3 regions of the Selenomonas oralis genome follow, and region 2 is predicted to be linked to each of the others. Evidence: riboswitches for the same ligand, from Rfam matches in the RefSeq annotation. Region 2 holds a riboswitch; each other region holds the start of a gene.
The links. A riboswitch is a leader RNA that binds a small molecule or an ion and turns the genes downstream of it on or off. The one in region 2 is predicted to bind cobalamin.
Positions count from the first base shown of each region.

Region 1: linked by a shared signal. The riboswitch ahead of cobI (precorrin-2 C(20)-methyltransferase) and the one ahead of ACRTGH_RS00215 (ABC transporter substrate-binding protein) in region 2 are both predicted to bind cobalamin.
Region 3: linked by a shared signal. The riboswitch ahead of ACRTGH_RS11365 (methylmalonyl-CoA mutase family protein) and the one ahead of ACRTGH_RS00215 (ABC transporter substrate-binding protein) in region 2 are both predicted to bind cobalamin.

Region 1 is NZ_CP194411.1:2,505,173-2,508,451, forward strand. It holds gene ACRTGH_RS11855 (ABC transporter substrate-binding protein) at 1-451, opposite strand, end outside; gene cobI (precorrin-2 C(20)-methyltransferase) at 467-1,168, opposite strand; cobalamin riboswitch at 1,349-1,526, opposite strand; gene ACRTGH_RS11865 (hypothetical protein) at 1,814-2,521, opposite strand; partial or broken gene ACRTGH_RS11870 (hemagglutinin repeat-containing protein) at 2,662-3,279, opposite strand, start outside.
Region 2 is NZ_CP194411.1:45,893-49,171, reverse strand. It holds gene ACRTGH_RS12245 (transposase) at 1-155, shown strand, start outside; gene ACRTGH_RS00220 (transposase) at 234-833, shown strand; cobalamin riboswitch at 869-1,062, shown strand; gene ACRTGH_RS00215 (ABC transporter substrate-binding protein) at 1,428-2,597, shown strand; gene ACRTGH_RS00210 (FecCD family ABC transporter permease) at 2,623-3,279, shown strand, end outside.
Region 3 is NZ_CP194411.1:2,410,457-2,413,735, reverse strand. It holds gene ACRTGH_RS11375 (type I glutamate--ammonia ligase) at 1-1,165, shown strand, start outside; gene ACRTGH_RS11370 (hypothetical protein) at 1,236-1,499, opposite strand; cobalamin riboswitch at 1,629-1,802, shown strand; gene ACRTGH_RS11365 (methylmalonyl-CoA mutase family protein) at 2,049-3,279, shown strand, end outside.

The sequences.
Region 1 (3,279 bases), 140 kb from region 2:
CCTCACGCTTCACATCGTCATAGCTCTTCATGTCGAGGACAAGAGCCGGAATGTTGTTTTCCTCGAGCGTCGGCACAAGCTTTTCATTCATGCCTTTATTGACGATGACAAGATCCGGTTTGCACGCAAGCACCTTTTCCATATCGATCTGGTAGACCGCACCGACACTGGCCTTGTCCTTTGCGTAGTCGGGCATCTGCGTTTTCGAATCGGGACGCCCGACGACATCACCGCCCACAGCGTGCAGCGGCTCAAGGAACGAGGCCGACAGCACGACGATTCGCTCCGGCTTTGTCGGCAGCGTGACATCGCGCCCCATATCATCCTTGATCACGGCAAATGCCTTTTCTCCTGAAGCCTCCCCCGCTTCCTTGCCGCCGCAGCCGGAAAAAAGAGCGGCAGCCAGCAAGAAGAAGGACAGCACAGCTGTCATGCGAAAAACACGGTTCATTTTGCACCCTCCTCGTCAGGCGTCACGGCGCGTAAGGATCGTCGAGAGATAATTGACCTTCTTCTCCTTCTGCGCTTCTATATCATCAATGCGCTCCTCGTCCGGCAAACCGCAGCGGCTCACCATCACAGCCTTCTTCGCAAGGTTGTTCTCACTGAGCATATCGGCGATTGCGGGGAAATTCTTGTAAACCTTCATCAGGACGGCATTGTCTGTCACGGGCAGGATTTTCGCAATCTTCTCCGGCGAAGCCGTCGCCGGAATAATGGAAACAATATCATTCCCCTCGACAATCGGATAGCCGAGCTGACTGCCGATGGCGCAAAATGCCGGAATTCCGGGAATCGTCTGGATTTCCACATCCTCATGCTCAAGCAGGCGGTAGACATAGATATAGGTACTGTAGAACATCGGGTCGCCGAGCGTCAGGAACGCGACATTCTTGCCCTCTTCCAAGAGCGCCAGAATCTCCGCCTTGTTCTCCTCCCAAGCATCTGTCGACTCCGCAAAGTTCGCCACCATAGGAAACACCTGGTAGACGATCTCGATATCCTTCTTCAAATATGGCTGTGCAATCGAAAGCGCCACGCTGCCGTCCTTCTTCTCCGTCTTCGGTGCAATCAGCACATCGGCCTTCTCCATGGCACGAATTGCCTTTACTGTCAAAAGCTCCGGGTCGCCGGGACCCACACCGATACCGAAAAATATTCCTTTCATGTCTTCCTCCCATATCTCTCCAAAAGTCTCTGCCACACTCGCCGCCCGGGGACAGTATCTGCATTTGCAAAAATAAGAAGCTGCCTTCATCCCATCGCGAAAAGAATGAAGATGCAGCCCCATGACAGCAAAAAAAGAATCCCCTTCCCATCGCTCGCGGGTCTTGGGGGGATCCCCCCAACGGTGATTGTCAAACAGGCAGTTCTCCTGGCTAGGGTTTCCTCGCGCTTCCCAAACCTTCCCAGCCTCATGGCCAGTGGCATCTCTTGGGAGCGCTCCACCCGACAGTGGCGGGACCGCGCCGGTTCAACCGGCTTCTCTATTGAGCCTCATAGGCACCTGTTCCACTAGCCATTATTATACAAATCGCGGAAAAAGTCAAGGAAACAGCGCATATACGCGTTATGGGCCGTCGTTTAAAGAGAAAGAAATGTCCTTTCCTGCAACTCAGGAGCCTTGGACGAAAAAGCCATGCTCTGCCGCCATAAGGCTTGCTGTGCCTCCTGCACGAATCGTGCTGTCCACGTATTCCTTGCTTCTGCTTTCCGTCGGCGGTAAGGCATCCTTTTCCAAACAACAAGATCTATCCTTGCAAGCCGACAATATCATCATATATTGAATGCTTCTGGCATGAAAGGTTGTCTTTTATTTTTTATGAAGCCCACAAACCAAATCTCGAAATAACATTAGAGGGAAAGATTGGTCTAATGTTATTTTCTCCAGAGATTTATCTTCATCTAAGGTGGTTTTTAGTATTTGCTTTATAGTATATTTTAATGATTTGAGCCATTTTCCGAAATGATCGTTTTCTTGTGATCCATCCCATATCCTACAGTATTTTCCCCAATCAAATAGTATACAGATTTCTAGATCGCTCCATCTTTTTTGTTGTTTACTTTTATGAAAAACAACGCCTTTCTCAATATGTAATTGAATATCCTGCAATATGCGAATAATATTTACAAAATGACGGTTTTGGGAATCAATCCAAAGTGTCCTTCCATATAAAGAAGGCATCGCCGTCAGCAGATGTTTTTTTCTTGCATCATCTTTTTCTGAGATATACTGTTTGTCATGTTTCTTATCCCAATATGTATGGCGAATAAAAATATTCTGTTGACGGGATATTTTTCTATCTTTTGCATAAATCATGAAAGAGGAAATCATTTTATTAGGAATAAATTCTCGTAGTCTAAAAATTTGTTCGTAAGGTTCGTTTTGGTCGTCATAAATAAAACCGGGTTCTTCCGTATAATATGTGGCGATACTTTCATATCTTAATAAGAGTAAAGGAATTACAGGTTTGCACTCTGTAATAATTTGTTTACAATTTCCGGTTTCTATTGGATGCAACTATAACACACTCCCTAACAAACAGCTATGTTATTCTCTGGGTTCTACATCTGCAACATGTTCAGGTTCACCGCTTCCTTTATGAGAGCATATCCTATCGCTATACATAATGTTGCTAAAACTGCCATTTCAGGAGAAGCCATCATCTCATAATTGTTCTTCGTCCCACTAGCCACCGAAGTCGCACCAGCTGCCGCATTCCCACCGATGGCTTTTGCAACGGTTGCGCCGATGATGGCACTGACGCTCTGAACCGTACCCGGATCTTTGCCATCAAGTGCCTTAATAACAGCTTCGTTGAGGCCGGCGCCGACAGCACCAGAAGCAAAGCCAGCACCTGTGATCTGGCTCATGATGCCGCCGATAATGGCATGGACGGCGATTTTTCTGCCGCTGCCGTCGTCGGGCAAGTTATGTGCGAGGCGGAAGGCTTCCTCGCCGAAGGCGGCGGCGAGTTCCTGCTGCTCTTCGATCTTCTGCTTGTCAAAGATTCTGCCCAGCTCGTTCAGCGAGTTCGCCGTATCGCGGCTGAGGGCGGAGATGTCCTGCGTGGGATTGTCGCGGATGTCGATGGTTCCCTGCGCGACGGCAGACTTCGTCGTGCTGCTTGCCTCTCCCTTGGCCGGCATGGAGATGTTGGGTGCGAGGCCTATAGTATTATAGACCTTGGGAAGCGCTGATAAATTCAGCACCGGCATCTTGGTACATCTTTTCCGCCCTGTCTGCGTCGGCAAATCCTCCGCATAGCCCCGCTATGC
Region 2 (3,279 bases):
ATCTAACCGCGCTCTATCGCACCTATGGACGTATCGACAAAAATCTGGCGTCCCCCAGGCAACTGCTCGCCATTCTTATCTATTCTGGCATGAACCATCTCTTCAGCTCTCGAAGAATTGAGACGGCTTGCCGACGCGATGTGAACTTTCTTTAGAAGATGCGCAAGCAACTGAAACGTCTGCAGAAGGAGCAAGGCCTCGTCTTCGTTCATGGGAGTGGACGGCGCAAAAGCATGCTGCAAAAGATGCTGGAGAAACTGGACGAATTCATCGCACGCTGGAAAGATTACCAGAAAAAGCTCCGCATCATGGGAACGCGCAACAGCTTCGCCAAGACGGATCCCGATGCGACCTTTATGCGGATGAAAGAAGATGCGATGCGAAACGGACAACTGAAGCCGGCCTACAATATCCAATGCGGCGTCGATGCAGAATTCATCACATGGGCAACGGTTGGACCGCAACCGACAGATACGACGATGCTCATCCCGTTCCTAGAAGATTTTCATGCGCATACGAAGGAGCGCTATGCCAAGGTCATCGCCGACGCTGGTTATGAAAGCGAAGAGAACTACGTCTATCTCAAAGCGAATGGGCAGGCGGCCTACATCAAGCCGAACAACTACGAACGAGCAAAGACCCGGGCTTGGAAGAATGACATCGGGCGTTTCGAGAACATGACCTATCTCAGCGACGAAGACGCCTATCTCTGTGCCGACGGCAGGAAACTCACGGTTACGGGCACGAAGACGGTAAAGAGCAAGACCGGCTATGCGAGCGTCAAAACCTGCTACAAGGCAGACCCAATCCATCTGCCTGAAGGTTTTGATTGACACGTTACAAGTCTCATGTTATTATATAATAAAAATTTTATATGATTGAATTGGGTGTCTTTGGACTTAATAGGGAATTTGGTGCAAGCCAAAGCGGTCACGCCACTGTAGCAGCGAGCGACTTTGCAGAAGGACGCACAGCGTTCTTGGTCACTGAGAGTTTTTCTTGGGAAGGCGCAAAGAAACGATGAACTGAAGCCAGGAGAACTGCCTAGTTGACAATCACCGATTGACCTGCGAGTGACGGGGATGGAGATTTTGTATACATGGATGCTCATACTATGCCTGAGCTTATTCGGTATGGTGTTTTTTGAGCAGCTGAGATTACAGCCCGTTTCCTTTGGATGGGGAAACGGGCTTTTTGTATGGAGCGAGGGCGGCAGAGAACTTCATCGTGAACGCGCCGTTGCTGATGATATGGAGTGCAGAAAAATTATATAGAAGAAGGATCTGAATCCGGAGGCAGAAGAGAAGATTGGGGAGAAGGTGATGGCAGGAGCAAAGGCAAATTGTGTTTGACCGTATCCGGATCGGCAATGATTCGGTGGAATCAACAAGAGGTGGTCTCAAAAAATTAAAGAACGAGGTGTTTTCATGTTTCAGACAAAGAAGTATATGGTTTCCGTTGTTACGGTTCTTCTTCTGATGGTCAGCATGATTTTCACGGCCTGCGGAGGTTCAGGAGATGTGAAGAAGGATGCGGCGCAGAATGACAAGCCCATTGAGATTACGGATGTAACAGGACAGACAGTCACGTTGAAAAAGCCGGCAGAACGCGTCGTTGTGCAGTGGAGTGCTTCGGGCGGTGCGTTTATGACGATGGCGGCACTGACAGGCAAGGATGTTGCCAATATCATCGTTGGGATTGATCCGTCTTTAAGCAAATATCGTGTGGATATGTGGAATCATTTCAAAGCGGATCTTCCGGAATTGGAAAAGATTCCTCTCATCGGCGCTGTGAATGAAAAAACCTTCGATACGGAAAAGGTGATTTCTCTGAATCCGGATGTCATCTTTATCCCGTTGTACATGAAAGATCAGTACGAATCCGATGTGAAGCCGAAGATCGATGCAGCCGGAATACCGACTATTTATATCGACTATCATGCGGAGAAGCTTGAAAATCATCAGCGTTCGATTGAAGCCATCGGCAAGGCGTTGGGCAAGGAGGAGCGCGCGGAAGAGCTCAAGAAGTTTTATACGGAGCACGTGACAAGGGTCACCGACCGCGTCAATAAGATCAACAAGCCGAAACCGACGGTCTATATTGAGACGGGCAATGAAGGACCAGAAGGATTTGGCACTGCATACAGCAGCAAGGTTGCATGGGGTGCCTTGGCAACGGTGTGCGGCGCCGATCTCATTACAAAAGATGTAGTCGCATCGGCGGGTCCTGTCAATCCCGAATTTATTCTGGAAAAGGATCCCGACATCATCATGATCATGGGCTCCTATTGGCCGAAAAAGGCTACTGCCATGCGCCTCGGATTTGAAACAAGCGAAGAGAATTCTCAGGAGCTCTTGAAGGCATTTACACAGCGCGATGGTTGGAATCAGCTGAAAGCAGTCAAGAACAAGCAGATCTATTCGGCTCATCATGGATTGCCGCGTGAGGTCTACGACTGCGCTGTATTTGAGTATCTGGCCAAGACGTACTATCCCGAAGAGTTCGCAGATGTTGATCCGGAAGGCACGCTCAAGGAATTCTACGAAAAATTTCTTCCGTTCTCCTATGGGGGAATTTGGTTCATGCATTTGAATTAGGAAAGGGCTTAACATAGTGGAAGAGATGAAGGATCATTTTGACTACAAAAAGCAGAGTTACCGCAAAATCATCTTTATTTTGCTCGGGCTGCTGATTTGTGCAATAAGTTTTATGACCGACGTGATTGTAGGCCCGGCCTCGCTCACGCCACAGGATGTTTGGCTGGCGGTGATACAGTCGCCGGAGGTTTCCAAAAACGCGAATGTCATCGTTTGGTCGATTCGGCTTCCGACGGCCGTCATGGCTTTGCTCGTCGGGGCTTCTCTGGGGATTGCCGGGGCGGGAATGCAGACGATTCTCGATAATCCGCTCTCTAGCCCCTATACCCTCGGCATATCGGCAGGCGCGGGGTTCGGCGCCTCCCTCGTGGTTGTGGTCGGACTGAGCTCACTGGAGTTTCTGGGTGAGTTCATGGTGCCTTTCGGTGCGTTTATATTCGCAGGACTGACGAGTTTCTTCATATACTCCATCAATAAGATCAAGAGTTTTTCCTCTGAGACAATGATCCTTGCCGGTATTGGCATGATGTTCTTGTTCCAGGCGCTTCAATCTCTGATGCAGTATATGGCAACGCCCGAAGCTCTCCAGAACATTGTTTTTTGGACGATGGGCAGTCTGTCAAAAGCAACTTGGCTGAACATCTCCATTGTTTTCATCGTACTGCTCCTGATGCTTCCGCTT
Region 3 (3,279 bases), 240 kb from region 2:
GATTGACGAATCGGGCAAGATGACGCATGTCTGTGAGCAGATTGAGATCGACTGGCGTTTCGCCGACGCTTTGCAGGCGGCAGATAATGAGCTTATCGTGCGCACGATCGTGCGCGAGGTCTTCCGCGAGAACGGACTTGAAGTGAATTTTAAGGCGAAGCCGATGATCGGTCTTGCGGGCAATGGTGAACATACGCATTTCTGCATTGCCGCTGTTATGGAAGACGGCAAGGTCTATAATCTCTTTACGCCGCAGGATATGAAAAAGGACTTCCTCAGTGCTGTCGGTTATGGCGCAATCATGGGGCTTTTGAAGAATTACGAGGTTATCAATCCGTTTGTCTCGGCGACGAATGATTCTTTGAATCGTTTGAAGCCGGGGTTTGAGGCGCCGGTCTGCATTGTCACATCCCTTGGCCACACACCCGAGATTCCCTCACGCAACCGCACGATACTTGCGGGTTTGATTCGTGATTTGACGAATCCTTATGCGACGCGCTTCGAATTGCGCGCCTGCAATCCGTATTCCAATACATACCTTGTCCTGGCAGCTGTCTATTCCGCTGTTCTTGATGGGGTGAAAGCGGCTGTTTCCCGCACGACGGATGCCCTGCTGGCGGAATTGTCCAAAGATGCAGGCGAGGAGGGGTTCTATCTCGAAAAGAATCGCGCTTACAGGAGCGAAATCGATGTATTCGAGGATTATACCGAAAGGGAACGCGATCGCCTCTTCGGTGCGCCGCCGTCGACGGTCTGGGAAAATATGCAGGGCTTTGAGAACCACCCGGAGAAGGTGGAGGCCATTACAGCAGGCGGTGCACTTCGTGAGCAGATTATCGACGCTTTCAAGGCGGGCGCGCTCCTGCGCTGGAAAACGGAGCTCATCAGCCGAATCATTCCTGAAAATCGTGATATCGTGCGCAAGGCGCGCGAGGTGCAGACGGATTTCGTAACGGATCAGGATTCCTACAACTGGAACAAGATCAATGGAATCCGTTCCTATCTCGCAAAAGACAGCATTGATGAGAAATCACTTTTCACGCTTCTGATCAAGGCGTTGAATGAGGGCGATTACGCTGCCGCTTCTGGCCTGCAGGTGGAGATGTATGATAAGATTGAGGAGCTCAAAGTTCTTTACGATGCCTATACGAAGAATATGATTTGACGGTTTGCTGATGACAAAAGAAAAAGCGCCAAGACAGGCGCTTTTTCTTTTGTTGGGGCAGGTGCGTCTTTTAATAGATATGGTATGTCTTCCAAGGAATCTGCTCGATTTTCACTGTTTTCAAAAAATCGACGATGTCCTTTCTGCCGTAATAGCGCGGTTTTCCATCGCGATCCTGCGACATCAGGATGATGGGCAAGTTGCGGAAAAAGGGCGCGATCTCGTTGCGGAACGATACGGCGCGTGCCGTGTACTGAGTGACGTGGGGTTTGACGACAACTATGGCAAAGGTCACGCCTTGTTCTATGATGACGGCGCCATGAATTTTGATCATGGAATAGCCTCCTTGCATGATTTGGAAGAGTCTTGGGAAAAGGTCGGGGTTCAACTCATATTTTTATTGTAAAAGACTTCGGAAGTATTGACAATCCCCAATAAATAGAGTTAATATAAAGATGAAAACAACATATTGTTGGAGACAGGTGTCGCAAGACTTAATAGGGAATCCGGTAGAAGCCGGAGCGGTCCCGCCACTGTAAGAGGAGTCCGTCATAGAACGCCACTGGAGAAATCTCTGGGAAGGCATGATTGGACGATGAATCTGAGCCAGGAGAACTGCCTGTTTTGACATCACCGTTGGCGTACCATTGAGGTGTGCCAATACCTGCGAGCGATGGGTAGGGGATTTTGCCGTACTGGGACACGGCGGGCTCTCCGGCGCTTTTGGCACCGGATTTTTATTTGGAAAGAAGATGTTCTGACTGGAAACGACGTGCAGAAGCATCTCTACATGAAGCCTGTCGACCGGAACACAGAAACCGCCTTTTAAACGCAGGGCGGTTTTGTTGTGTTCCGTATCATTGTTAAGGGAGGCTGTGGAAGTATGAGCAATGAAACAAAGGGTCAGGATGAGAACCTTGACCTGCAGGCCATCTTGAAGAAGGCCGAACAACAAACGAGTTTCCCCGATGTTCCGCTCGACGAATTTGAGCCGCCGACGTATGAGGAGTGGAAAGAGGCTTGCGTCGAGTTGTTGAAGGGGGCTCCCTTCGAGAAGAAGATGTTTACGAAAACGTATGAGGGCATTACGTTTGAGCCGATGTACACGCACAAGATGACAGACGGAATCTTGCCGAGAACCGACTTCCCGGGTATGGACAACTTCCTTCGCGGCGTGCGTCCGAACGGCTACATTGAACAGCCTTGGGGCATCGCGCAGTCGTGCGACGAGACGCTGCCTGAGGAAAACAACGAGTTGCTGCGCCGCGAGGTGGACAAGGGATCGACGATTTATAACATCCGTCTGGATTCGGCGACGCTCCTCAACAAGGATGCCAAGGATGCCGAAAAGATCGGTGATGAAGGGTGCAATATCACGACGGTCGAGGATATGCACACGACGCTTAACGGCTTGAAGCTCGACCATCATCCGCTCTATATCTATGCGGGTGCTTCGTCCTTGCCAATGCTTTCTCTCGTCGCGGCGTCTGTCAATTCCGACGGCGGCGATCTCGCCAAGCTCAGCGGTTTCGTAGGGGCGGATCCCCTGGGTGAAATGATTCAGCGCGGCGAGAACTATGCCGCACTTCCGCAGCTTTATGATGAGATGGCGGAAGCGGCTTTTTGGGTGAAGAAGTATGCTCCGAAGCTCAGGACGATCATGGTGCGAAGCGATGCTGTTTCGCGCGGCGGCGCCAATGATGTGCAGGAGGTTGCTTCGACACTTGCCGTCGGTGTCGCTTACCTGCGCGCTCTCATAGAGCGCGGGCTTACGGTGGACGAGGCGGCGGAACAGATGATGTTCGGCTTCTCCATGGGCGCGAACTTCTTCCTGCAGATTGCTAAACTCCGTGCGGTTCGCCCGATCTGGGCGCAGATCGTCAAGGCGTTTGGCGGCGGCGAGGAAGCGCAGCGCATCCATATCCATGCGCGCCCCGCATTGTTTTTCAAGACGGTTTACGATCCTTATGTCAACATGCTGCGCAATACGACGGAAATTTTCTCGGGCGTCGTCGGCGGACTTGATTCCTTCGAGAACGCTCCGTTCGATGAGCCGATCCGCAAGGGCGATGAATTCTCGCGTCGCATCGCGCGCAACGTGCAGGTCATGCTGC